DNA from 2 places in the Caproiciproducens lactatisolvens genome. Region 1 is predicted to be linked to the other one. Evidence: predicted binding sites of a transcription regulator. Region 1 holds the regulator's gene; the other holds the start of a gene.

Evidence for each region. Region 1 encodes LexA, which represses DNA repair genes until DNA is damaged. Its sites were predicted from a motif close to CNAACANNTGTTNG; they were not measured.
Region 2: dinB (DNA polymerase IV) is a predicted target of LexA. The motif match lies at 4,793-4,806, and genes of this name have one in related genera.

Annotation. Positions count from the first base shown of each region.
Region 1 covers NZ_CP195750.1:453,333-465,606, reverse strand. Annotated here, with positions in the region: gene ACRQV7_RS02270 (penicillin-binding transpeptidase domain-containing protein) at 1-916, shown strand, start outside; gene ACRQV7_RS02265 (FUSC family protein) at 947-1,777, opposite strand; gene ACRQV7_RS02260 (HAD family hydrolase) at 1,781-2,455, opposite strand; gene ACRQV7_RS02255 (hypothetical protein) at 2,622-3,059, opposite strand; gene ACRQV7_RS02250 (peptidoglycan DD-metalloendopeptidase family protein) at 3,331-4,071, opposite strand; gene ACRQV7_RS02245 (IS3 family transposase) at 4,235-5,086, opposite strand; gene ACRQV7_RS02240 (imidazolonepropionase) at 5,083-5,385, opposite strand; gene lexA (transcriptional repressor LexA) at 5,704-6,285, shown strand; gene tnpA (IS200/IS605 family transposase) at 6,398-6,856, opposite strand; gene ACRQV7_RS02225 (cyclase family protein) at 7,031-7,630, opposite strand; gene ACRQV7_RS02220 (5'-methylthioadenosine/adenosylhomocysteine nucleosidase) at 7,647-8,336, opposite strand; gene ACRQV7_RS02215 (HAD family hydrolase) at 8,407-9,024, opposite strand; tRNA gene ACRQV7_RS02210 (tRNA-Asn) at 9,370-9,445, opposite strand; rRNA gene rrf (5S ribosomal RNA) at 9,453-9,569, opposite strand; tRNA gene ACRQV7_RS02200 (tRNA-Glu) at 9,791-9,865, opposite strand; tRNA gene ACRQV7_RS02195 (tRNA-Lys) at 9,927-10,002, opposite strand; rRNA gene ACRQV7_RS02190 (23S ribosomal RNA) at 10,135-12,274, opposite strand, start outside.
Region 2 covers NZ_CP195750.1:1,384,977-1,397,250, forward strand. Annotated here, with positions in the region: gene ACRQV7_RS06790 (methyl-accepting chemotaxis protein) at 1-1,768, shown strand, start outside; gene ACRQV7_RS06795 (YifB family Mg chelatase-like AAA ATPase) at 1,831-3,342, opposite strand; gene ACRQV7_RS06800 (IS3 family transposase) at 3,396-4,238, opposite strand; gene ACRQV7_RS06805 (helix-turn-helix domain-containing protein) at 4,235-4,603, opposite strand; gene dinB (DNA polymerase IV) at 5,023-6,240, shown strand; gene ACRQV7_RS06815 (sigma-70 family RNA polymerase sigma factor) at 6,723-7,322, shown strand; gene ACRQV7_RS06820 (zinc-ribbon domain containing protein) at 7,432-7,707, shown strand; gene ACRQV7_RS06825 (DUF1858 domain-containing protein) at 7,861-8,064, shown strand; gene ACRQV7_RS06830 (class I SAM-dependent methyltransferase) at 8,252-8,950, shown strand; gene ACRQV7_RS06835 (Nif3-like dinuclear metal center hexameric protein) at 8,952-9,722, shown strand; gene ACRQV7_RS06840 (Rqc2 family fibronectin-binding protein) at 9,747-11,507, shown strand; gene ACRQV7_RS06845 (O-antigen polysaccharide polymerase Wzy family protein) at 11,568-12,274, shown strand, end outside.

The sequences.
Region 1 (12,274 bases):
CAAGACCGGCGAGATGCTCTGTTCGGTCAGCACGCCGAATTTCGACCCCTCCAATCCCCCGAAGGACCTGAACACGGACAAAACGGGGAAATACAACGGGGTCTATCTTGACCGCGTGCTCTCCTCCACCTATACCCCCGGCTCGATCTTCAAGGTGGTGACTTCCGCGGCGGCGATCGAAAACATTCCCGATCTGGACAGCCGCACCTGGGAATGCAACGGCAGCATTACCATTAACGGCAATAAAATCACCGATGTCGCTTCCTACGGCACCCTCAGCTTTAAAAACGCGCTGGCGAGGTCCTCCAACGTGGCGTTCGCACAGATCGCCATTGAGCTCGGCGCGGACAAAATGACCGAGACGGCAAATTCCATGGGCTTTAACCGCAGCTTCGACCTGGACGGCATCTCCACCAGCAAAAGCGTCTATCAGGTGGACGGCGCCGCCGCCAACGAGCTGGGCTGGTCGGGCGTGGGGCAATACACCGACCTGACCAATCCTTTCCACATGATGGTGATGATGGGCGCGATCGCCAACGACGGCGTACCGGTCAAACCCTATCTGATCAGCGGTATCACGGCTCCGTTCGGCCTGGCCGTCCGCAGCGGGCATACCCAGACGGGAGACCGGCTCCTGAAAGCCGCCACCGCGGAAAAGCTGAAGGAATATATGCGCTACAACGTTTCGAGCTATTACGGCGACGGCCTGTTCCCCGGCCTTGCCGTCTGCGCCAAAACCGGCACGGCGGAGGTGGGCGGCGGGAAAAAACCGAACGGCTGGATGGTCGGCTTTTCCTCCAATGAGAAAACGCCGCTTGCGTTCGCGGTTGTAGTGGAAAATTCCAGAAGCGGCATCAGTTCCGCCGGGCAGATCGCTTCCGCCTTGATGACCGCCGCAGCCAAAACAATCAAATAGGCAAAAAAAATGACCTTCACAGGTCATTTTTTATTTGCCTTCTTTTGTTTCGGAAAGCGCGTGCTCGTAAAGCTTTTGCATCCTGTCCATATGGTAGCGGTAAACAATCTCCGTTTCGCCGCCGGGTTTTACGGAATCTTCCGTCAGCTCCATCACTTCCAGCGCCTTCAGCTCGTCCAGTATCATCTCATAAGTGGAGATCTTACAGGAAATGCCGAAAACCTCGTCATCGTTCCAGCGCAGGAATTTCGCCTGAGCAATATACATTTTGACATTGTAGCTCAGCTTCTGGATCGCGCTGTCCACCGCGAAGGTATCGATCTGCCAGAACGAGGCGGCGCTCTCCATCGCCTGGTCCACCTGGCTACGCAGATGGACAAAGGATTTCTTGATTTCTTCGGCGTAGTTGGGCGGCATAATCACCAGATTGACAAGAATGGCGATCACAATGCCGATCGCGCTGCCCGCAATACAGGAAAGGGCAGTGCCGACGCGGAACATCATGGCCGCGAACACAAAGCAGGACAGGGTGGCCGCGCCATAAAGCTTAAACAGATGGCAGAGATACAGCGTAAGGATAATCCCTACTCCGCAGAGCCCGGCGTTCCCGGGCGAGACCATGACAAGGCCATAGCCGACCGCAGCGCCGATCAGCACGCCGATCAGCTTGTTCTTCCCCATTTTGATGGAGGCGTCTATGGATTTCCCCATCGTCATGACGGCGGCAATGACCGCGAAAAACGGCTCGTCCAGCTTTAAAAGGGCGGAAATCACCACACAAAGGGTAACGGCGATCCCCGTTTTTACCACCCGGAAGCCAAGCCGGTTCTCGGTCTTAAGAAGGTTTAACAGCCACTTCATCAATCACCTCATGAGGCCAGCAACAATCTCATAAATTTGTTCCGGTCTCTCGACGATATATTTCGCATTGTTTTCTCTCAGTTCCTTCTCGGTCCGGAATCCCCAAAGGACACCCGCCGTATCCATTCCCGCGGCAGCGCCGGTTTTCATATCCGTGTTTGTGTCCCCGATGTAGAGGATGTTTTCCGGGCTGACGGCAAACTCGTCCGCGATCAGCAGCGCGCCCTCCGGAGAAGGCTTTCGGGCCACCTCCTGCCGCTGCCCGTAGCACAGGTCAAAGGTTCCTCTCGGGAACAGCGCGTCGATAATCGCAGTGGTGCAGTTGTGCGGCTTATTGGAAAGCACCGCCATACGGATTCCCTTTGCTTTCAGTTTTTTCAGCGTATCCTGCACCCCGCTGTAATTCGTGACAAGACAAGTGGGATCGCTTTCATACAGTTCGTCGTAAATCCGCCTCATTCTGCGGACGTCGTCCTCCGTGTACCCCTGCGCGCCCAGCGCGGTGTCAAGCATGGCGTGCATCAGCCTGTCCGTCCCGTTCCCGACGAGATACCGGTATTTTCCCACCTCAATCGGCTCGTATCCGCACCGCTTCATTGCGGTGTTGGCAAAATTGGCGATGGAAGCGAGCGTATTGGCCAGCGTTCCGTCCAAATCAAAAATACATGCCTTATACAAACAATCACCCTGCAATTCAAAATAACAAATGTATTTATAATAATAAACATTTTTGTAACGATTTGCAAGTCCCTTATGTCCCACACGGCCGTTCAGAACCGAAACAAGGGCAAAAAACATAGAAAAAAGGGGCGCCGGAGTGTGATCCCCGGCGCCCGGCTATGTACTAATTTTGGACTGCCAGTTTAACAGTCTGCTGTTTTTTTCCTGATGGACAAATATTATAAATCGTTCCGTCTTTTGCCACCATTGAGATCGGAATTTTGGGCAAAAGCTTGTGGATCATTTCTACAAATCCGTTCACCGGCGCCTCCGCCATTCCCGTTACAATATGGACCGCACCGATTTGTTTTACAAACCCTACAGCGATCAATGCCGCTTCGTCGTTAAAGTAAACGGTCATTTCCGCCTGCGCGTCACGTGCCGTCTGACGCAGATATTCGAGCTCTTCACAGCTGGTTTCAAATCCCGCAGAGGTTGGCTGCACGCAGAGTACCTGTAAAGAAGTGGAACTCTCTTCGGCAATTTTTTTGCCGGCCCGAATCAGTCTGTCACAGTCACGCTGACCCGTAACGCATACGAGGGTTGTGTTCCTGTCTTTCAATACTGTGCCTCCCTTCCGAATACCGTATTTTCCAACCATACTCAGTATAGTTTGATTTCCTTGCCGTTGTGGTAACAGAAAGTGTATAAATCATTAACAAAGTGTTAAATAAAAATTCGACATTTTTTGTAGGATCCATCACTTTCGGTTTTATTATAGCACAGAAAGCCGGATTTCACAAATGAAAAAACGGAGATCATAAAAAAGCTGCAGAACCATTCATTCTGCAGCTGTGATTTTGCCCCTAATCGTTTACAGTGTCGGGGGCGAGTTATTTAATAATGGAAAGCGGGTCGATATATTTTCCGCCCTTTTTCATTGATAAATGCAGATGGGATGCGTCGGCGCTTTCACACGGGACCGTTCCGACCGTTCCGACCTGCTGACCCTGTTTGACGGCCGCTCCCTTTTTGACGCTCGCCGCTGCCAAACCGCAGTAATAGGTTTCGTAATCTCCGTGCTGAATCACAGCCGTCAGGCCGTAAAGGTCGTCCGTATAGACATTTTTCACTGTGCCGTTCGCGACCGCTTTGACGGCGGTTCCTTCCTTAGCGGCAAAGTCGGTGCCGTTGTGCACACGCCAGTCCTTCATCGTATTTGAGAAAACGGGATTTTCCCCGCTGAATTTCAGCGTGACGTTTTTCTCGACCGGGCTGGCAAAGGTCAGAACGCTGGCCACGGTCTGCTTGGCCGGTACGGCAGACGACGGCGGAGCAGACGGCGCTTGGGACGGAGCCTCAGACGGCTCTTCCTTTGCCGGCTCCGACTCTGCGGGCGCCGCTGCAGAAGAAGTTTCGCCTCCCGTATAGACCTTGATTCCGCTTACCGTTTCATTCGTATGCTGTACCTGTGCGCTGCTTGTCGTCCCTTCCTCGGGAGAAGCATAGTTGACCACGCTGTCATAAGTGGTCCAGGCCGCAACACCAACCGCAATCAGACACACGCCAAGCGCAATATAAAATCCCCTGGAGTTCTTTTGTGATTTGTTATTTAACAAATGTAAATTACTCATTCGTGCCACCTCCGAATATATTTTGGCCATAAATGAAACGTTATATTCGGCGGATGACATTTTTATCATAAAAATAAAAAAAGAAAAAAGACCTAATCCATTTTGGACTGATCCCCAACAAACAGACAAAGGAATAAAAGGCCTGTCGCAGAATAGATAGGATTTAGGCGGCCTTGCTCCGAATTTCGGACGGAGTGAGGCCGTTTTTCAGATTGATTCGCTCATAATTGTAAAACTGAACATATTCAGCCACTGCTTGTTCCACTTCGGTACGGCAGGAAAAATTCATACGATATAGGCATTCCGTCTTGAGTGTACCAAAGAAATTTTCCATAGCGGCGTTGTCATAAGGGCACCCGGGGCTGGACATGGACGGCTGAAAATGATATTCTTGACTTAGGTCAAAGTATGCTTGCGAGGTGTATTGAGACCCTTGGTCGCTGTGGAGGGCAAGTCCACCAGCGACCTTCTCTTTTTGTACGGCATCCCGGATGGTATCCGTCACCAGTGAGGCGGTCATGTCATTGCCGATACGATAGGCCAAAACCATTTTGCCGCACAGGTCTACTACCGCGCACAGATACAGCATTCCTTTTACAGTAGGGAGGTAGGTAATGTCCGTAACCCAGAAACGATTGGGCAAGGGCTGCTCAAAGGATCTCTGCAACAGGTTCGGATATTTATGTACTGCCTGTTTGTAATGGACATAGGGTCGACGCCGACGTATTTGTGAAAGCAGATCATCCTTTCGCATGACGCGCAGAATGGCTTTCAAATTGACTTTTTTTCCGGTCTGCCGCAGAATCCAGCGGCGCACCCGACGGCAACCGTAGGTCTGTTTACAGCGCTGCTGACAGTCCGCAATCAAGTCCGTCAGCCATTGGTCCTTTGCTTCTTTTTTCTGTCGATTCCGCCATGCATAGTAGCCGCTGCGGGAAACCCCGAAGGAACGGCACATGGCCTCAATGCTGTATTTACCACGAAATCGTTCAATGACGCGATATTTCAGTTTCACTTCCTTCCAGCTTCGGACAGAAAATTTTGCAGCAGTTCTACTTTCATCCGCAGCTCAATCAATTCGTTGTTCCGTTGCGTTTCTTTGTCAGCCGGTTTTTGTCTCGGCCGTCCCTTTGGACGAGGAACATAGCCATTGGCAATCAAGCGGGCTTTGTGATTCTGGCGCGTGACCAGCTTTTTAATTTGTTTTTTGCTTAGACCATAACTTTCCGCTATTTCTCGGTTGGTTTCGCCTGCTGCCTTTCTCCGGAACACTTCTTCGCTTAGAATTTCAACTTTTGTATATTTCCTGGACATGAAATGACCTCCTGTCGTAGTTTCCATTCTACAACAGGAGGTCTCTTTTTTCACTGTCCGTTCTTCGGGGGATAGTCCAATTTCGACCAGGTCCTTTTTCATTAGCTTGAGGGGTATATTGAGGAGGGTAGAACATGTATCAAGTAATGGTGCGGCTCCATATCCTTGATTACGTCTTTATTATATCGCATAGCGGGATTCAGTTGTTACATAGCTATGAATATCTTATGAATTTTTAATATTCCAAACATTTGTTTGATTTTTTTCAAAAATATGTTATAATATCTGCAGAAGCCAAATACACGGGAGGGCTGCGGAATGTTAACCAAAAGCCAGCAAAAAGTATACGACTATTTAAAAAGCCGGGCCGAAAACGGGCTTCCGCCCACTGTGCGCGAAATCTGCAGCGCAACCGGGCTGAAGTCAACCTCCAGCGTACACGCTCACCTGAAAACGTTGGAACGCGCCGGGTATATCAGCCGTGACGCGGGCCTGAACCGCGCGATCCACCTTGCGGGGGAACAGAGCACCATACAGGTCCCCATCGTGGGAAAGGTCGCCGCCGGCCAGCCGATTCTTGCCGTCGAGGAGGTGGAGGGCTACGTCCCCTTCTCACCCGCCCGTTACAGCGGTGAAGAATATTTTGCGCTGAATGTCCGAGGGGAAAGCATGAAGGACGCCGGGATTCTGAACGGCGATATCGTCGTCGCTCTGAAAACGCCGACCGCGCTCGACGGGGAAATCGTGGTTGCCCTGATCGAAGACGAGGCGACGGTAAAGCGTCTGTTCCGCGAAAAGGACAGGATCCGCCTTCAGCCGGAAAATCCGGATTATCAGCCGATCTACACGAAAGACGTTTTGATCCTCGGGAAAGTCGTCGCGGTGTTCCGGTATTATTAAACAGAAATAAAAATCCACCGGCGTAGCCGGTGGTATTTCATATGCGGGTATAACCCGCTATTACTGGCGGCCATTGCAATGGCTGGTACGGTCTGACATTTGCAAAGGATTGTTACTTGCTACCCTTAAAAGGGTCTTGATATTCTCTGAACGTTAATTGATCTTCTAATTTATCCTCTTCCAATTGATGTTGAATGTATTCGGTTATCCTCTTTGCATTCTTTCCAACTGTATCCACATAATATCCTCGGCACCAAAAGCTTCTGTTTCCATGCTTGTATTTTAAATTTGCATGTCTTTCGTGAATGATGAGGCTGCTTTTCCCTTTTAAAAATCCCATAAAACTCGCTACACTCATCTTCGGTGGTATCTCTACTAATATGTGTACATGGTCAGGACATACCTCTCCTTCTAAAAGAGCGACTCCCTTCCAACCGCATAATTCTCTCAGTATTTTTCCTATTTCTGCTCGCTTGCCTCCGTAAAATATTTTTCTACGGTACTTTGGTGCAAATACAATATGATATTTGCAGTTCCATTTGGTATGTGCTAAACTTTTATTGTCATTCATCTCTGAATGTCCTCCTTTTGATGTCTCTTGCAGTTGCCAGACCGCAAGCTTATTTTACATCAAAAGGAGTTTTTTTGTCTGTTTCAACGCTAAAGCTTTTTCCGCTCCACCGACATAGTCGGTGGTTGTTCTACAAAATAACGGGAGGGAATCGAAATCGGTTCCCTCCCTGTTTCATGGTGCCTCGATGTCCTGCCCATCCTCTCTGATCAGGACGGCCCTTACCGGGGAAGCCTCCGCTCCGCCCAGGCGGAGCGGCAGGGCGATCAGCCGGTAGCCGCCGGGTTCCGCCATGGAGAGGTCCAGCCCCTCCAGAATCAGTACGCCTGCTCCCAGCAGCTCTTTGTGCGCGGGAAAGGAGCCGTCGTCTTCCGTTTCAATACTGAGCGCATCCGTTCCCACCAGGGTAACGCCCGCGGCCGTCAGCGCGAAGGCGCCGCTTTGGGACAGGGATGCCTGCCCCTTGAACAAAATCATTTTCTGAGCATACGGCACGATGTTGTCAATATCGGAGCCGGTAATAATACCGTTTGCCTCCACGACGGTGCAGGGACCTGTCAGCCGCGCCAAATCGAGCTGGTCGACCGTTTCGCCGTCTTCAATGAAATGGCGCGGTGCGTCAACGTGGGTGGCGCTGTGGCATCCCGTGTAAAAACCTGAAAGATTGCAGACGTCCCCCAGCTCCATCCGGCGCACGGAGTCCCGGTAAGGCTCCGGGTCCCCCGGATAAACCGGTGCGGAAAAAAGCTCACGTGACACGTCGATGATCTTCATGTCTTACACCTCTTTTTCAGATGGAGGGTAATATTTTTGTGATAAGCTCCGCGGTCTTATGCGCGGAGGAAATAGCAAAAGCGGCGAAATCGATATTGGCCGCCTCATTGGCATTATCCGAGATGGCGCGGATGACCACGAAATCCACATGGTTTATGTAGCATACCTGCGCGATGCTCCCGCCTTCCATTTCGCACGCCGAAGCCTGAAAATCCCGGGCGATTTCCTTCAGCTTTTCCCCGCTGCTGATGAACTGGTCACCCGTGGCGATCACCCCGACATGCACGCCCTGGCCATAAATCTGCTTCGCGGTGGAAACCACCAGATCAACCAACCTTGTGCTGGCGGGAATGGTGACGATATTCAGTCCACTGATCAGGCCCTTTTCATCCCCAATAGCGGTGGTATCCATGTCGTGCTGCACCAGCCCGCTTGATACGACGATATCGCCGATATGAATATTTTCGCCGATACCGCCCGCAACGCCGACATTGATGACCGCACTGGGATGATAATTCAAAATCATAGTCTGCGTGCAGACCGCCGCCGCGACTTTTCCAACGCCGCATTTCGCGACAACACAGTCGATGTTCTCTATTCTCCCGGTATAGTAAACCACCGAACTGACTGTCTGCGTACTTTTATCCGTCATGACCGCGATTAAATTTTCCACTTCTACCGACATTGCCCCGATAATTCCAATCATACCCGTACCTCAACGCTTTCCTTAAACTTTAAGCCATACTGCATAGGGAATCTGTTCCCCTCATTTTTTCTTATAAAGATAATACATCTTCCGGCTTCTCCAAGGCATATTCCGGAGAAATGCCCTCCGGAGCACGGCAGCCCCACAAAGCCAAAGCGAAGTCCACACCCGCCCCGTGCGCGCATCTGCAGTCGTAAGCGGAGTCCCCGATATACAGCACGTTTTCCTTACCCGCACCGGACAGCTCCATATATCTAAGCATCGGCGCCGGATCGGGCTTGTGTCCGGGTGAATCCTCCGCGCAGAGAATATGTTCAAAATAATGATCCAGCCCGAAAGGGGGGACCACCGCCGCATACTCTTCCCTCGTCCGGGAGGTAATAACGCCCATTTGGATTCCATTCCTTTTCAGCTGTGAAAGCGTAGAGGGGATTTCCTTAAATGGTTTTATGGAATAGGAAAATTCCTTTTCATATTCTCCCCAGATGCGGAAAGCGTCTTCGAGCGGCTCAACCTTCATCCTGGCCAACGCGTCATGCCCGGGGATTCCAAGGGAAAACCGAAGTTCTTCCAGCGGATACATTTTTCCCTGTATGGTAAAAAGCATCTTCTGAAAGGATAAAAGAACCGCATCCTCACTGTCAAGCAGCGTTCCGTCAACATCAAAAACGATATGAGTGTATTTCATCAACCGTAATACCTTTCTAAGAATCATTTGATAGGTTCTAATCGCTTCCATGATTGTCATCGCAACAGAAATGTTCTCTCTGTTCTTTTTATCCTCATTATAGGGAAGCAGACCAGGTCTGTCAAGTTTTGCGAAGGCAACTTCCCTCTTGTTTGCATTGTTATCAGTTATATAACAAAAAATCACCCATCTCAGGTGATTCCTTCGTCTCTCCGGATTAGCCCCGTCTCTTGATCCAAGGCCCAAACAAATCTAAGGGGGGGTGTTTCCTTAACGCCCTGAATCTCCTTCAGGATATGCGGATAAAACATAAAGACCACCAATCATTCGACTGGTGATCTTCTCTGGCTCCCCAAGTTGGACTCGAACCAACGACCCTGCGGTTAACAGCCGCATGCTCTACCGGCTGAGCTATTGAGGATTATTTGTGTTGGCACCTTCCTATTGTCCCGGGCCGTTACCAGCCAAGTATCTTCGGCACCAGTGAGCTTAACTTCCGTGTTCGGGATGGGAACGGGTGGACCCTCACCGTCATCAGCACCAACTAACTTAAATTAAATTGTAATTCTCCGACTCGACGGAAACAAAAATCTTACCATAGCAAATGAAATTTGGTGACCCGTGGGAGGACTTTGCAGTCGGCATGCGCCTACGGCGATGACCTCAGACAGCCACTTGAAATCTCTGCCCTTGCTTTCCTGTGGAAGACCGGAGTTCGATTCTCCGGCTCAGCGGAAAGAAAAACCAATTGCGCTTGAACAGAAAATGGTGACCCGTGGGAGAATCGAACTCCCGTTATCGGCGTGAGAGGCCGGTGTCTTAACCGCTTGACCAACGGGCCATATCTTTCATACAGTCAGATGCAGAGGCCAGAGGCTCCAGCCCCCGTTCCGACTTCTTAATGGTGCACCATCAGGGACTCGAACCCGGGACACCCTGATTAAGAGTCAGGTGCTCTACCAACTGAGCTAATGGTGCATATGGCAGGTTGAGCCTGCACGCTCCGGATTTTCATCCGCTGCTCTTTGCTTTTCACAGGTACTTTTGTACACTGAAAACTGAATAAAGGGAGGGAAGCAGAGTGAGAAATAGAGGGTTGCCAAGAAAAATATGGTCAAGCCCTCGGCCTATTAGTACTGCCAAGCTGAATACGTTACCGTACTTACACACGCAGCCTATCAACCTTGTAGTCTTCAAGGGGCCTTACTAGCTTACGCTATGGGATATCTAATCTTGGAGCCGGCTTCACGCTTAGATGCTTTCAGCGTTTATCCGATCCGCACATAGTTGCCCAGCTGTGCCATTGGCATGACAACTGGTGCGCCAGCGGTGCGTCCATCCCGGTCCTCTCGTACTAAGGACAGCTCTCCTCAAATATCCTGCGCCCACGACAGATAGGGACCGAACTGTCTCACGACGTTCTGAACCCAGCTCGCGTACCACTTTAATCGGCGAACAGCCGAACCCTTGGGACCGAATACAGCCCCAGGATGTGATGAGCCGACATCGAGGTGCCAAACCTCCCCGTCGATGTGGACTCTTGGGGGAGATCAGCCTGTTATCCCCAGGGTAGCTTTTATCCGTTGAGCGACGGCAATTCCACTCTCATACCGCCGGATCACTAACTCCAACTTTCGTTACTGCTCGGGCCGTCACCCTCGCAGTTAGGCCAGCTTACGCGTTTACACTCAAAGGCACGGTTTCCGTCCGTGCTGAGCTGACCTTTGAGCGCCTCCGTTACTCTTTTGGAGGCGACCGCCCCAGTCAAACTGCCCGTCTAACAATGTCCCCCGGCCGGATTCACGGCCGCAGGTTAGAATTTCAGCAACTTAAGAGTGGTATCCCAACAGCGACTCCGCAAAGGCTGGCGCCCTTGCTTCACAGTCTCCCACCTATCCTGTACATAAATTACCGAAACCCAATATTAAACTGCAGTAAAGCTCCATGGGGTCTTTCCGTCTTGTCGCGGGTAACCGGCATCTTCACCGGTACTACAATTTCGCCGGGCGGGTAATTGAGACAGTGCCCAGATCGTTACACCATTCGTGCGGGTCGGAACTTACCCGACAAGGAATTTCGCTACCTTAGGACCGTTATAGTTACGGCCGCCGTTTACTGGGGCTTCAATTCAATGCTTGCACATCTCCTCTTAACCTTCCAGCACCGGGCAGGTGTCAGCCCCTATACTTCATCTTGCGATTTGGCAGAGACCTGTGTTTTTGCTAAACAGTCGCCTGGGCCTATTCTCTGCGGCCACATTGCTGTGGCACCCCTTTTCCCTAAGTTACGGGGTCAATTTGCCGAGTTCCTTAACTACCCTTCTCCCGTTGGCCTTGGAATTCTCTTCCTATCTACCTGTGTCGGTTTGCGGTACGGGCGCCTCAGATATCCATAAGACTTTTCTCGCCCTGCTCTATGCATACTTCCCTACTCTAATTTCGGTCCCTTACGCCCGGGTCAACCATCGCCCGGGTTATGCCCTTTGCAGGTGTCCTCTTACTTAAATCTTTTGGCGGCTACGGAATTTCCACCGTATGTGCATCGGCTACGCCTCTCGGCCTCACCTTAGCTCCCGGCTTACTTGGAGCGGACGAACCTTCCTCCAAAAACCTTAGACTTTCGGCCAATATGATTCTCACACATTTCTCGCTACTCATTCCGGCATTCTCACTTGAATAAAGTCCACCAGCGCTTCCGCTCTGACTTCACCCCTTATTCAACGCTCTCCTACCATTCCTTGCGGAATCCCAAGCTTCGGTATATGATTTAGCCCCGTTAAATTTTCGGCGCAGGGTCACTCGACCAGTGAGCTATTACGCACTCTTTTAATGAGTGGCTGCTTCTAAGCCAACATCCTGGTTGTCTGTGCAACCCCACATCCTTTTCCACTTAACCATATTTGGGGACCTTAGCTGTGGGTCTGGGCTGTTTCCCTTTTGACAACGAAACTTATCTCACGCTGTCTGACTCCCGTACATCAATTATCCGGCATTCTGAGTTTGATAGGTTTCAGTAGCCTTTCGGCCCCTAGACCATTCAGTGCTTTACCTCCGGTAATCTAATACGAGGCTAGCCCTAAAGCTATTTCGGAGAGAACCAGCTATCTCCGGGTTCGATTGGAATTTCTCCGCTACCCACACCTCATCCGCTACTATTTCAACAGGAGTCGGTTCGGTCCTCCATGGGGTTTTACCCCCACTTCAACCTGGACATGGGTAGGTCACCCGGTTTCGGGTCGAATACAACTGAC
Region 2 (12,274 bases), 930 kb from region 1:
GCGGTATAGTTTCATGGAAGTCGGTCTTGCGGATTCCAACGGAAGAACGCTGGACGGCACCGACATCAGTGACAGCAACTATTTTCAGACAGCACAGACAATAGGGACCACCTATGTTTCCAGCCCCGTGGTCAGAAAAACCGATTCCAATGTTGTGCTTTACGTTGCGGCCAAGGTGAACAACGGAAGCAACCATGGCGGCGTCGTCTACGCGGCTTTGGCCAGCGATACTTTCAGCCAGATGATCGACAATATTGCCGTCGGCAAATCCGGGTACGGGTTTATCGTTGACAAATCGGGTACGATCATCGCCCATAAGGACAGAAAAAATGTCCTTGAATTCGTTAATTATATCAATAAGGCGAAAGAAGACAGTTCCTACGCGGGTGCCGCGTCAATCGTCAAAAATATGACTTCAGGAAAAACGGGAAGCGCGACCATTACGTTAAACGGCACCAAGCAGCTGGTAGGATATGCTCCGATCAGCGGTACGGACGGCTGGTCCATGGCGGTCAGCGCGAATGTCAATGAGATGATGAGCGGATGCTATACCGCGGTCGCCATCACCGTCGGTTTAATGCTTCTTTTCATTCTTTTGTCCGTCGTGGTTGCCTTCAGAATCGCCGGGCCGATCGCCAAGCCGGTCGAAGGCCTTGTACAGCGTATTGAGAAACTGTCGGAAGGCGATCTCCACTCCGAAGTACCTGTGATCAAAAGCAGGAATGAAATTGGCGTTCTTGCGGAGACCTTCTCCAATACAATCGATACACTGACCAGCTACATAGGAGAGATTGCCGTGGTTCTGGACAGCCTTTCCATGGGTGACTGTACGATTGAAGTAACAGAGGATTATAAGGGTGATTTTGTATCGATCAAAACGTCCCTGAACACCATTATCGACAATCTGAACAATATCTTCTCGAGTATCAACGGATCGGCGGATCAGGTGGCGAACGGTGCAGGCCAGGTTTCCTCCGCCTCGCAGGCGCTTTCACAGGGCGCTACGGAGCAGGCGAGCTCCATTGAGCAGCTTTCGGCCTCCATTACGGAAATTGCGGACGAAGTCAATAAGAATGCCAGCAATTCCCGTTTGGCGAGTCAGCTGTCGTTGGAAGCGTCCAGCGAAGTTGAGGTCGGAAACGAGCACATGCAGCAGATGGTGGAAGCCATGGCGCAGATCAGCGAAACTTCACAGGAGATCGGCAAAATTATAAAGACGATTGAGGACATTGCCTTCCAGACCAATATTCTCGCGCTCAACGCCGCGGTGGAAGCGGCACGTGCCGGCGCGGCGGGGAAAGGCTTTGCCGTTGTCGCGGATGAGGTCCGTAATCTTGCGAGCAAGAGTGCGGAAGCCGCAAAAAATACTACGGACCTGATTGAAAGCTCGATCAGGGCGGTGGAAAACGGCACAAAGATCGCGGATGAGACCGCGAAGTCTCTCAATAAAATTATAGACAGCACCAGAAAGACTACGGGTCTGATCGGGGAGATTTCAAAGTCCTCGGACGGTCAGGCTTCTTCCATCAATCAGGTCACGATGGGTGTCGATCAGATTTCCGCCGTGGTGCAGACCAACTCCGCAACGGCGGAGGAAAGCGCGGCGACCAGCGAGGAACTGAGCGCACAGGCGCAGCAGCTCAAGGAATCCCTTGCGTTCCTGAAGCTGAAGGATTCCGCCGGAAGCGTCCCGGACGGAGCGGGAGGCACGGCTTCCTCTCTTGACGCCGGTTCCGTTTCCGAAAGCGGTCAGAGCAGCAAATATTAAATTCCGATATCATAAAATCCCTGCGGCCGGTTCCAGTTCGGCCGCAGGGATTTTTCATGGGATCAGAGCTCTTTTGTCCAGTATTTTCGGTCAAGGCTGCGGTACTGCACCGCTTCGGCGACATGCCGCGGTTCGATTTCTTCGCTTTGATCCAGGTCCGCAATCGTGCGGGAAACCTTCAGAATCCGGTCATAGGCCCTTGCCGAAAGCCCGAGCTTTTCAAACGCTTTTTTCAGCAGCTCCCGTCCCGGCTCGCTCAGCCGGCATACCTCCTGGAGCATATCTGGCGTGATTCTCGCGTTGCAGGTAACGGCCGTGCCTTTGAAACGCTCATTTTGCAGCTTTCTGGCGCTGTTTACTCGTTCTTTAATAACCGCGGAGCTTTCGGCCTTTTCCCGGGAACTGATTTCGTCGAACTCTACCGGCGGGACCTCTATGTGCAGGTCCAGCCTGTCCAGCAGCGGACCGGAAACCCTGGAAAGATAGCGGGAGACCGCGCCGGAGGAACAGGTGCACGGCTTGGTCGGGTGCCCGAAGTAACCGCAGGGGCACGGGTTCATCGCCGCCACCAGCATCACGGCGCTGGGATAGGAGATGGTACCGTTGACGCGGGAAATCGTCACTTTGCCGTCCTCGATCGGCTGTCGCAGGACTTCCATTGCTCCGCGGGAAAATTCGGGCAGCTCGTCCAGAAACAGCACCCCGTTGTGCGCCAGGGAAATTTCTCCGGGGTGCGGAACGTTTCCGCCGCCGGACAGGCCCGCGGGCGATACCGTGTGGTGGGGCGAACGGAACGGGCGGGAGGTGATCAGGGAAACTCCGTCCGGAAGGGTGCCCGCAATGGAGTGAATTTTGGTGGTTTCAATGGTTTCTGCAAACGTCATGTCGGGAAGAATGGATGGAATCCGTTTCGCGAGCATGCTTTTTCCGGAGCCGGGAGGGCCGATCAGGAGAACGTTATGCCCGCCCGCCGCGGCAATTTCCAGCGCGCGCTTCGCCTCGTTCTGCCCCCGCACCTCCGAAAAGTCCGGTAAAGGAGGATGATTTTGCCGCGATGCCGGTACTTCCGAGGCGGGGAGAATTTCTTCCCCTCCGGCGAAATGCCTCATCAGCGTCGGCAGGTCCCTGACGGGGTAAACGGAAATCCCCTCCACGACCACGCCTTCGGCGGAATTCGCTTCCGGTACGTAGAGCTTTTGAAAGCCCGCCTCCTTTGCCTTGATCGCCATGGGAAGCACGCCTTTTACGGGGCGTACCTCTCCCGTAAGCGACAGCTCTCCGATAAACACGCTGTCCTCCACCCCGGCGTCAAGCTGGCCGCTTGCTTTCATCAGCGCGACAAAGAGGGGCAGGTCGTAAATCGGTCCCTCCTTGCGCTTGTCGGCCGGACCAAGATTCACCGTTATTTTATGTACGGGAAATTGAAACCCGCAGTTTTTCATCGCGGAGCGCACTCTGTCCCGGGATTCTCTCACTGCCGCGTCCGGCAGTCCGACCACGTCAAAACCGGGCAGACCGACGCTGATGTCGGCTTCAACAGCCACGGTAAAGGAGTCCAGACCATACAGCCCCATGCTGTAGGAACGTGATACTGAATTGACCCCAAAAAGTTAGACAAATATTTTAATTAGGCAGCCGAGAGGGCTTGTTGTCTGTGAAGAGCAGGCGGCAGGCCCCTTAGCTTTGCCTTGGAGCGGCGGTAGTTATAATAGTCAATATAATCGACGAGTTCAGTTTTAAAATGCTCCATGGACTCAAAAGTCTGTAAATATAGCAGTTCGCTCTTGAGCAGACCGAAAAAGTTCTCAATCACGGCATTGTCCAGGCAGTTGCCTTTTCGGCTCATACTCTGCCGGACGCCTTTCTTTTTGAGCATACGTTGGTATTGCTTGTGCTGGTATTGCCAGCCCTGGTCGGAATGCAGGATCAGGTTTGTCCCGTCTGGAATTCTTGCAAAAGCCTTGTCCAGCATTTCTGTCACCATGGAGAGCGCTGGTTTGTCCGAGATTGAGTAACCTACAACATCACGGCTACACAGGTCAAGAATTGGTGACAAATAGAGCTTCTGCCCAAACAGACTAAATTCTGTGACATCGGTCACCCACTTCTGGTTTGGCTTTTCCGCCTCGAAGTTTCGTTCCAGCAGATTTGACGCAACCTTGCCAACCGCGCCCTTGTAAGAGTGGTACTTCTTCATCCGTACACGGCAGACAAGGCCAAGCTGCTTCATCAGCCGCTGCACCGTCTTGTGGTTTAGTGGGAAACCGCGGCGGCGCAGCTCTGCGGTAATACGCCGGTAGCCATAGCGCCCTTTGTTCTCGTGGTAAATTGCGGCAATGCCCTCTTTGGCGTTGCCGTATTTATCTGCCTTTGCCAGCCGTTTCTCATGGTAGTAGTAAGTCGAGCGCGCAAGCTGAGCCACTTCCAACAGAATTTCCAATGAATAACTTTGCCTCAGTCCTCGAATCACCAGCGTTTTTTGCGCGCTTTTCGCTCGTCTTCCAAAACCAAGGCTTGCAAGTTTTTTAGGTACGCCACCTCTGCACGCAGTCGCTGATTCTCTGCGATCAGATCTTCTTCCATCTGCTTGTCCAGTTTTGGTGGTCGGCCTTTCTGGGTTCCGCTGGCGGCACTGGCTCGGCCTCGACGCTCGACATACAACCCTGCCGGTCCCTCTTCAAGATAAATTCGTTCCCATTTCTTGATTCGTTCTGCTCCGCCAATTTCAAATATGCGCATTGCTTCACGATAGCTTAATCCGTCCTTTCGGACTGTTTCTACTACCAGCTGCTTAAATTTACCAGTATACTTCTTGAGTGGTATTCCTTTGGGCATAAAAACTGCACCCCTTCCGTTAGTTTCAGTATATCATACTGTCTAACTTTTGGGGTGCAGTTCATACCATCCCCATTCCTCCCTTTATTTTTCTAAAATGATTATACTCCTGTCGAATTCTGTTGGCAATTCCTGACTTGGAATAAAATGGACGCTTTACAGAATCCGCTCCTCGGTATATAATAATATCAAACATTTGTTCTATTACCAATCGAAGAAGTCATGCAACCGCAAACTTGCGGGACGATTTTGCTTTCTGCGCTGGCCGCGCTTACCGTCTTGACATGATTTCTCGGTGCATGACAGGTTTTTCGATACTCTGTATTCTATTGATTCTACAATGAAAAATAAGCAGATTCCCCAGTACCCATTAAGATAGGGCGGGGGATACTGAAAAACGGTATGCGGAGGAATGTATCGTGGAGCGGGTTATCTTACACTGTGATCTGAATAATTTTTTCGCTTCCGTGGAATGCAGGGACCATCCCGAACTCTTTGGAAAATCCGTCGCGGTCTGCGGCAGCGTGGAGGACCGTCACGGGATTGTGCTGGCTAAAAACGAGCGGGCCAAAGGCTTCGGCGTGAAAACGGCGGAGCCCGTCTGGCAGGCGAAGCAAAAATGTCCGGACCTGCTGGTCGTTCCGCCTCATTTTGACCGGTATCTGTATTTCTCCGGTCTGGTAAAACAGATTTATCTCAGCTATACGAATCAGGTGGAGGCTTTCAGCATCGACGAATGCTGGCTGGATGTGACCGGAAGCACCCGCTTGTTCGGAAACGGGCCGGAGATAGCGGATCAGATACGGGACCGTACAAAATCGGAGCTGGGCCTGGGCGTTTCCATCGGGGTCAGCTTCAACAAAATCTTTGCGAAGCTCGGCAGCGATATGAAAAAACCGGACGCCACTACCGTGATTACCCGGGAAAATTTCAGGGAAAAGGTGTGGCCCCTTCCGACGGATTCCCTTCTGGGAGTGGGCAGGGTGACCGCCCGGCGCCTGAATTCGCTGGGAATCAAAACGATCGGCGACCTGGCGCGCACCGATTCCAAATACATCGTTTCTTCCTTCGGGAAAATGGGATACGACATGTGGAAAAACGCGAACGGGCTGGATGATTCCGGGGTATGCTCAAGCGAGGTTTCCTCCGCGCCGAAAAGCATTGGCAACAGCATCACCTGCGTTCATGATCTCTTCGACCTGGATGAGGTCTGGCCGGTGCTGCTGTATCTTGCCGAAAAAGTCTCTTTCCGCATGAGGGACGCCGGGGTGATCGCTTCGGGCCTTCAGCTTTCCATCAAGGATAACCGCCTGCGTGTTTCGCAGCATCAGATGCAGCTGGAGGTTCCCACCCGGCTGACGATGGATCTGGCGCGGGCGGCGAAAGAGCTGTTTCAGAAAGGCTACGGATGGTCTTGCCCTGTGCGGGCGCTGGGCATCAGCGGATTCGGCCTTTTGCCGGAGTCGGAAATGCAGCAGACATCCCTTTTTCACAGTGTCCTGTGCGATGAAAAAATGGAACAGCTGGAAAGCCGTATGGAGCATGTCAGAAACAAATACGGAAAAGCCTCCGTCAGGCGCGCCGTGCTGATGGAAAAGCTTCCGCTTCCCACGGGAGCGGAGAAAAGCGCTGATTAAGATTTTTCTGGATGTTTTACGATCCTTATGATATAATGAAAATGTTCCTTTATCAGGCCTTGTTTGTAAATAAAAAATCGATGGATTTTCGGATGCAAAGCGTCTTACCCGCCTATGTCACCCACGGCTATGGCCTATTCAATACGGTTTTCTGCACACTTCGCTTTGAGGCCCTCTGAGGGAACCTCCGGGCCAAACGTGTTTGCAGGCGCAGCTGCCGTATGCCGGGTGCTTTTGATGCGGTCGGGCGTGATTTTAGCCGATCAGGATTTTTGCTTTACAAACAGGGCTTGATCTGTGTAAATGAAAAATATTGCGGAGGTCAAATCAGACATTGTCCGACAAAATTGGTATTTTTATAAAATTTAACTAAATAAAACAAATATTTAGCTTCAAAAGCAAAATATTTGTTGACTTAATAGACACAATGAGGTATGATAGATGCAGAATTCAAGTTTAATGTGAGCCATGAGGTGTTGGGCTTGGTTGATAACAACCATTTTAATAAAATGGCAGATTATACCGACAGTCAGCTTGCCTGCCTTGTGAACAGCGGAAATTCGGATGCTTTTGTGGAACTTACCGCGCGTTATATGTCGCTGATCAGAGTCAAGGCGGCGCCGTTTCGCTGTGCGATGCTGGAAGCCGACGATCTGTGCCAGGAAGGACTTTTGGGCCTTTTAAATGCGGCGCGTACTTATGACTCAGCCGGGAAGGCCGGTTTTAAAACATATGCCGGCGTTTGCATCAATAACCGGATTATTATGGCTTACCGCACGGCGGCCAGCCGCAAAAATCTTCCGCTGAATAATTTTGTTTCTCTCAGCGACGACGGTTCGCACATGGATATGACAGATTGCGCCTCGGATCCTGAAGCGGTGCTGATGGACAGCGAAAGCTACGCGGCCATGCAGCTGCGGATGAAACAGTTGCTTTCAAAGCTGGAACAGCAGGTGCTTACGCTTTATTTGGGCGGCTGCAGTTACCACGATATTTCGGTGAAACTCGGTGTTTCCTCAAAGGCAGTCGATAATGCTCTGCAGCGGGTTCGGCTGAAATTAAAACAGTTGCTCTTAGTTTAGTATATTCATTTCATATGCCCGGGTAGCTTAAGTAGAGCGTTGGTAATCAAAGGCGGCGGTGCAAATCCGTCTATGGGCAAATATCTTTATCCAAAGCGAGGTAAATTAAATGTACGAAGACAAGACTCTCATCTGCAAGGAATGTGGCGCTGAATTTGTATTCACCGCCGGTGAGCAGGAATTTTATGCTTCCAAAGGGTTCGTAAATGAGCCGCAAAGATGCAAAGCCTGCCGCGATGCTCGTAAAAATGCTGCCAAGCCAGAGCGTGAAATGTATACCGCTATCTGCGCAAGCTGCGGCAAGGAAGCAAAGGTCCCCTTTAAGCCGCGTGAAGACCGTCCTGTATATTGCAGCGAGTGCTTTGCAAAGATGAGGGAAGAATAAGCATATAGCCTGATATTTCTTATTCGTGACCAGGTACCCCGGATTGATTTCCGGGGTATTTTATTTTCGCCAAATCAGAAATGTATTGCAAAGCTTGGACACGGGTATTATAATATACATGAAATCTATTGAAAAGCTGGAGGATTCTAAACAATGGCTGCTATAACGAAAGATACCATTATTGGTGATATTCTTGATATTGACGAAACCACGGCGCCTTATTTCCTGGAAATGGGCATGCATTGTCTGGGCTGCCCCGCTTCCCGCGGAGAAACCCTTGAGCAGGCCTGCCTGGTTCACGGCGTGGATCCGGACGCAATGCTGAAAAAGCTGAACGATCACATCGCGTCTAAATAAAAGAATTTCTGAACACGGCCGCCCGGCAATCAAGTTGCCGGGCGGTTCTTAAGTATGGGGGACGGTGCGTGCTTTTTTGGGCTGCCGTTCCCCTGTCCCGGTTTCCTCTGATGCCGATAGGAAGCTGTGCGGGCATTTCTGTCCGTAGGGAAGCCGGCGAATATCACTTTATAAAGGGGTGTGCCGGATGGGACTTCATCCTTTATTCACTTTGGGCGGCAGGCTTCAGCTCTGCGCCTCCATGGTCCGGCCGGGTACGGCCCTGGCGGACATCGGCACCGACCACGCGTACCTGCCGATCTGGCTTGCGAAGCAGGGGCTTGTTTCCCGCGCCATTGCGGCGGATATCCGCCCGGGGCCGCTTCAGTCCGCACAGCAGAATATCCGCCGCTACCGTGTGGAGGAGCTTGTTTCCACACGTCTGTCCGACGGGCTGGAAGCGATTTTTTCCGTGGAGGCGGACGATATCGTCATCGCCGGAATGGGCGGCGAAATGATGATCCGGATTATTAAAAACGCGCCCTGGCTGCGGGACGGAGAAAAAAGGCTGATTTTGCAGCCGATGACGTCGATCCCCCAGCTGCGTGAATTTCTTGCGCAGCAGGGCTTTGCGGTTCTGCAGGAACAGGCGGCTGTGGAAGACGGCCATGCTTATTCGGCCATGCAGGTACAGTATGCTCCCGAAAAAACCGGCACGGACAGCCTGTACCCCTATATCGGGAAGCTGGACGCCGCGACGGAGGACAGCCGCGCGTACATGCGTAAGGTGATCGCCCAGCTTGAAAAAAAGGCCGGGGGACTGTCCGTTTCCGGCCGGCAGGAAGAAGCCGCCGCGCTGATCCGTACGGCGGAACAAATCAAAATAAAAATGCAAAAGGAGCGGTAATATGATTTCCGTTGGTGAGATTTACGATTACATTGACAGCTTTGCGCCGTTTCGGTCGGCAATGAGCTTTGACAATCCGGGTTTGCTGGTCGGAAACAGGGAAGCCGGGGTGTCTTCGGCGGTTTTGTCGCTGGACATTACGCCCGCAGTCGTTCAGGAGGCCCATGAACTCGGGGCGGAACTGATTGTCAGCCACCATCCGGTCATTTTTCATCCGCTGAAAAGCCTTTCCGCGGATTCCGCGCCTTATCTGCTGGCCCAATACGGCATCGCGGCAATCTGCGCCCACACCAACCTCGATATGGCGGCTGGCGGGGTGAACACCTGCCTGGCGGAGCGGCTGAGGCTCAGGAATGTGCGGACGCTCAGGAAATACGAGGATTCCGGCCTGCCCGAGGCACTGGAGGGGGAAACCGGCTGCGAATATACGCCGGAAGCCTTCGCGCGGTTTGTCAAGGAAGTGCTGGGCTGCGACGGGCTGCGCTTTACGGACGGAAAACGTACGATCACGCACGTGGGCCTTTGCAGCGGCGGCGGTGCGGATTTGGTCTATGACGCGGCACAGGCCGGCTGTCAGGCGTTCGTAACCGGGGAAAGCAAGCACAATATTTTGCTGGATGCCGAAAACATGGGAGTGACTCTGGTCGACGCCGGGCATTTCCATACGGAAAATCCCGTGATTTTACCGCTTGCGGTAAAGCTGAAAACAAAATTCCCCGACGTAGCCTTCTTTGAGTCAAAGCGGATGCACAGCCCCGCGAAATATCTGTAATGCACATACACGGGAGGAATATCAATGGCTCTTGACGGAGCATTTTTACATCATATCAAAAAAGAAATAGAGGAAAGCGCAATCGGCGCAAGGGTGGATAAGATCTACCAGCCGAACAGAGAGGAAATGGTTCTTTCCCTGCGCACGTACAGGGAAACCCTGAAGCTGCTGATGTCCGCAAGGGCCAACAGCGCCAGGATCCATTTTACGCGCTCTGTCCCGGAAAATCCGAAGGTCCCGCCGATGCTCTGCATGCTGCTGCGCAAAAGGCTGGCCGGGGCGCGCCTTGCCGCAGTGCGTCAGCCCGGGCTGGAGCGGATGCTCTGCCTGGATTTCGACGCGGTCAGCGAACTGGGCGACGAAATCCGCCTGACGCTGGTCATGGAGATCATGGGGCGCTACAGCAATATTATTTTCGTCGATGAAGCGGGAAAAATCATCGACGCCCTCAAACGGGTGGACGCGGAAATGTCTTCCGAGCGCCTGGTGCTGCCGGGGCTGACGTATCAGCTGCCGCCGCCGCAGGACAAGCTGTGCCTTTTAACGGACTCTGTTCCTGACATAATCGAAAGAATTCAGCGGGTCCCCTCGGACATGGAGCTTTCAAAAGCTATTTTAAATACGCTGCAGGGGGTTTCCCCGATCGTCTGCCGCGAGCTAGAACATCTGACCGGCCATGGGAGCGATATCAGCACGAAATCGATGTCTGCCCAGCAGTGGGAACGGCTTGCTTTCTTTTTGGGCAGAATGGCGGATACGGTCAAAAATGTGGGCGGAACGCCGCACATGGTGGTAAGCCCCGTCCAGAAGCCGATGGACTTCTCTTTTATGAATATTGAGCAGTACGGTCTGACCGCGGTTGTGAAACCGTACTGCGATTTTTCCACCCTTCTGGACGCGTTTTACGACGAGCGCGACCGGATTGACCGTATGCGGGTGCGTTCGCAGGATTTGCTGCGCGTTCTGACCACCACCTCCGACCGTCTCAGCCGGAAGATGAACCTGCAGCGGGCGGAGCTTGCGCACTGCGCGGAGCGAGACGACCTGAGGATCTGCGGCGACCTGATCAACGCCAATCTGTACAATATCCCGAAAGGCTCGGCGATGGTTGAACTGCAGAATTTTTATGAGGAGTCGATGCCTCTGGTCAAGGTCAAGCTGAATCCCGCACTTTCCGCTTCCCAGAACGCGCAGAAATATTATAAGGAATACCGCAAAGCGCGTACCGCCGAGGAGATGCTGACCGCTCAGCTTCAGCAGGCTCAGCAGGAACTCAGCTATATCGACACCGTGTTTGAGGAGCTCAGCCGGGCGGCGACGGAGCGCGACCTTTCCGAAATCCGCGCCGAGCTGATCGAACAGGGCTATATCCGCGCGCCGAAAGGCCGCCAGAAGCAGCCTGCGGCCATGGGACCCATCGAATTTGTTTCCTCGGACGGCTTTCCCATTCTGGTGGGGCGCAATAACCGTCAGAACGACCACCTGACGATGAAGCAGGCCAATAACAACGACCTCTGGCTCCATACGAAAAACATTCCCGGCTCCCACACCATCCTTTCGACGCAGGGGCGCGCTGTGACGGAAACCGCGATTTACGAAGCGGCCATGCTGGCGGCTTTCCACAGCAGGGGAAAGGACTCATCCAAGGTTCCCGTGGATTATACGGAGGTGCGCAATGTCAGCAAGCCTCAGGGCGCAAAACCCGGCATGGTTATTTATGTAAACTATAAAACCGTTTACGTTACCCCGGATGCTGCATTTACAGACAGCCGCAAAGCAAATTAAATTGGTAAAAACATGAGATTCATGTTATAATAACCAATAATCTATTTGGGAAGTGTGCCGATGCTAAAAATAAAAACATCCGATTTTCTGAGAGATACCATCCTTTTTGGAATTACGATATTGTTGATGTTCGCCGCCAATCTGATGACCGTTTTCGGCAGGGCGGAAGCGGCGGTCGACGTCCTGTTTTTTGCATTCATCATGATGAATGTTGCAATTATCAGCAGCCTGATTGTCAATATCAGGCGTGATTTTGCGTTATTGATCTTTGTGGGGGCCTACAATATCCTCCTTTTGGGGCGTGTGTATACTTCCTGGTTTGGTTATCACCATAAGCTGCTGATGCTTTTGGAGGCGGATGATTTTCCGAAGCTGTTTCAGTCCCTCCAGATTGTCGCGCTGTCGCTTTTTTGTGTTTACGCGGTTTACCGTGCCATGGGACCGTTTTTTTACCGCAGGGAATCTGCGATACAGACAAAAGGAATCCACGCCGTCACCCGGAACGACCTGAATCCCATTATCCGTCAGATCAGCGCGGTTGTACTGTATATCAGTTCCGTTCCGTTTTTCTATATCCTGTTCACTTCGGGTCTGGCGGTTCTGAGAGATGGGTATCTCAGCTCTTACACCAATACGGCCAGTATTCCTTCCGCCGTCAGCCGCCTTTCCATGTTTTTTGTCCCGGCGTTTGCGGTTTTTCTTGCCACTCTGCCCGGCAAAAATCAGATGAAGCTGCCGCTTGCCGTCTACGGGGCCTACATGCTCGC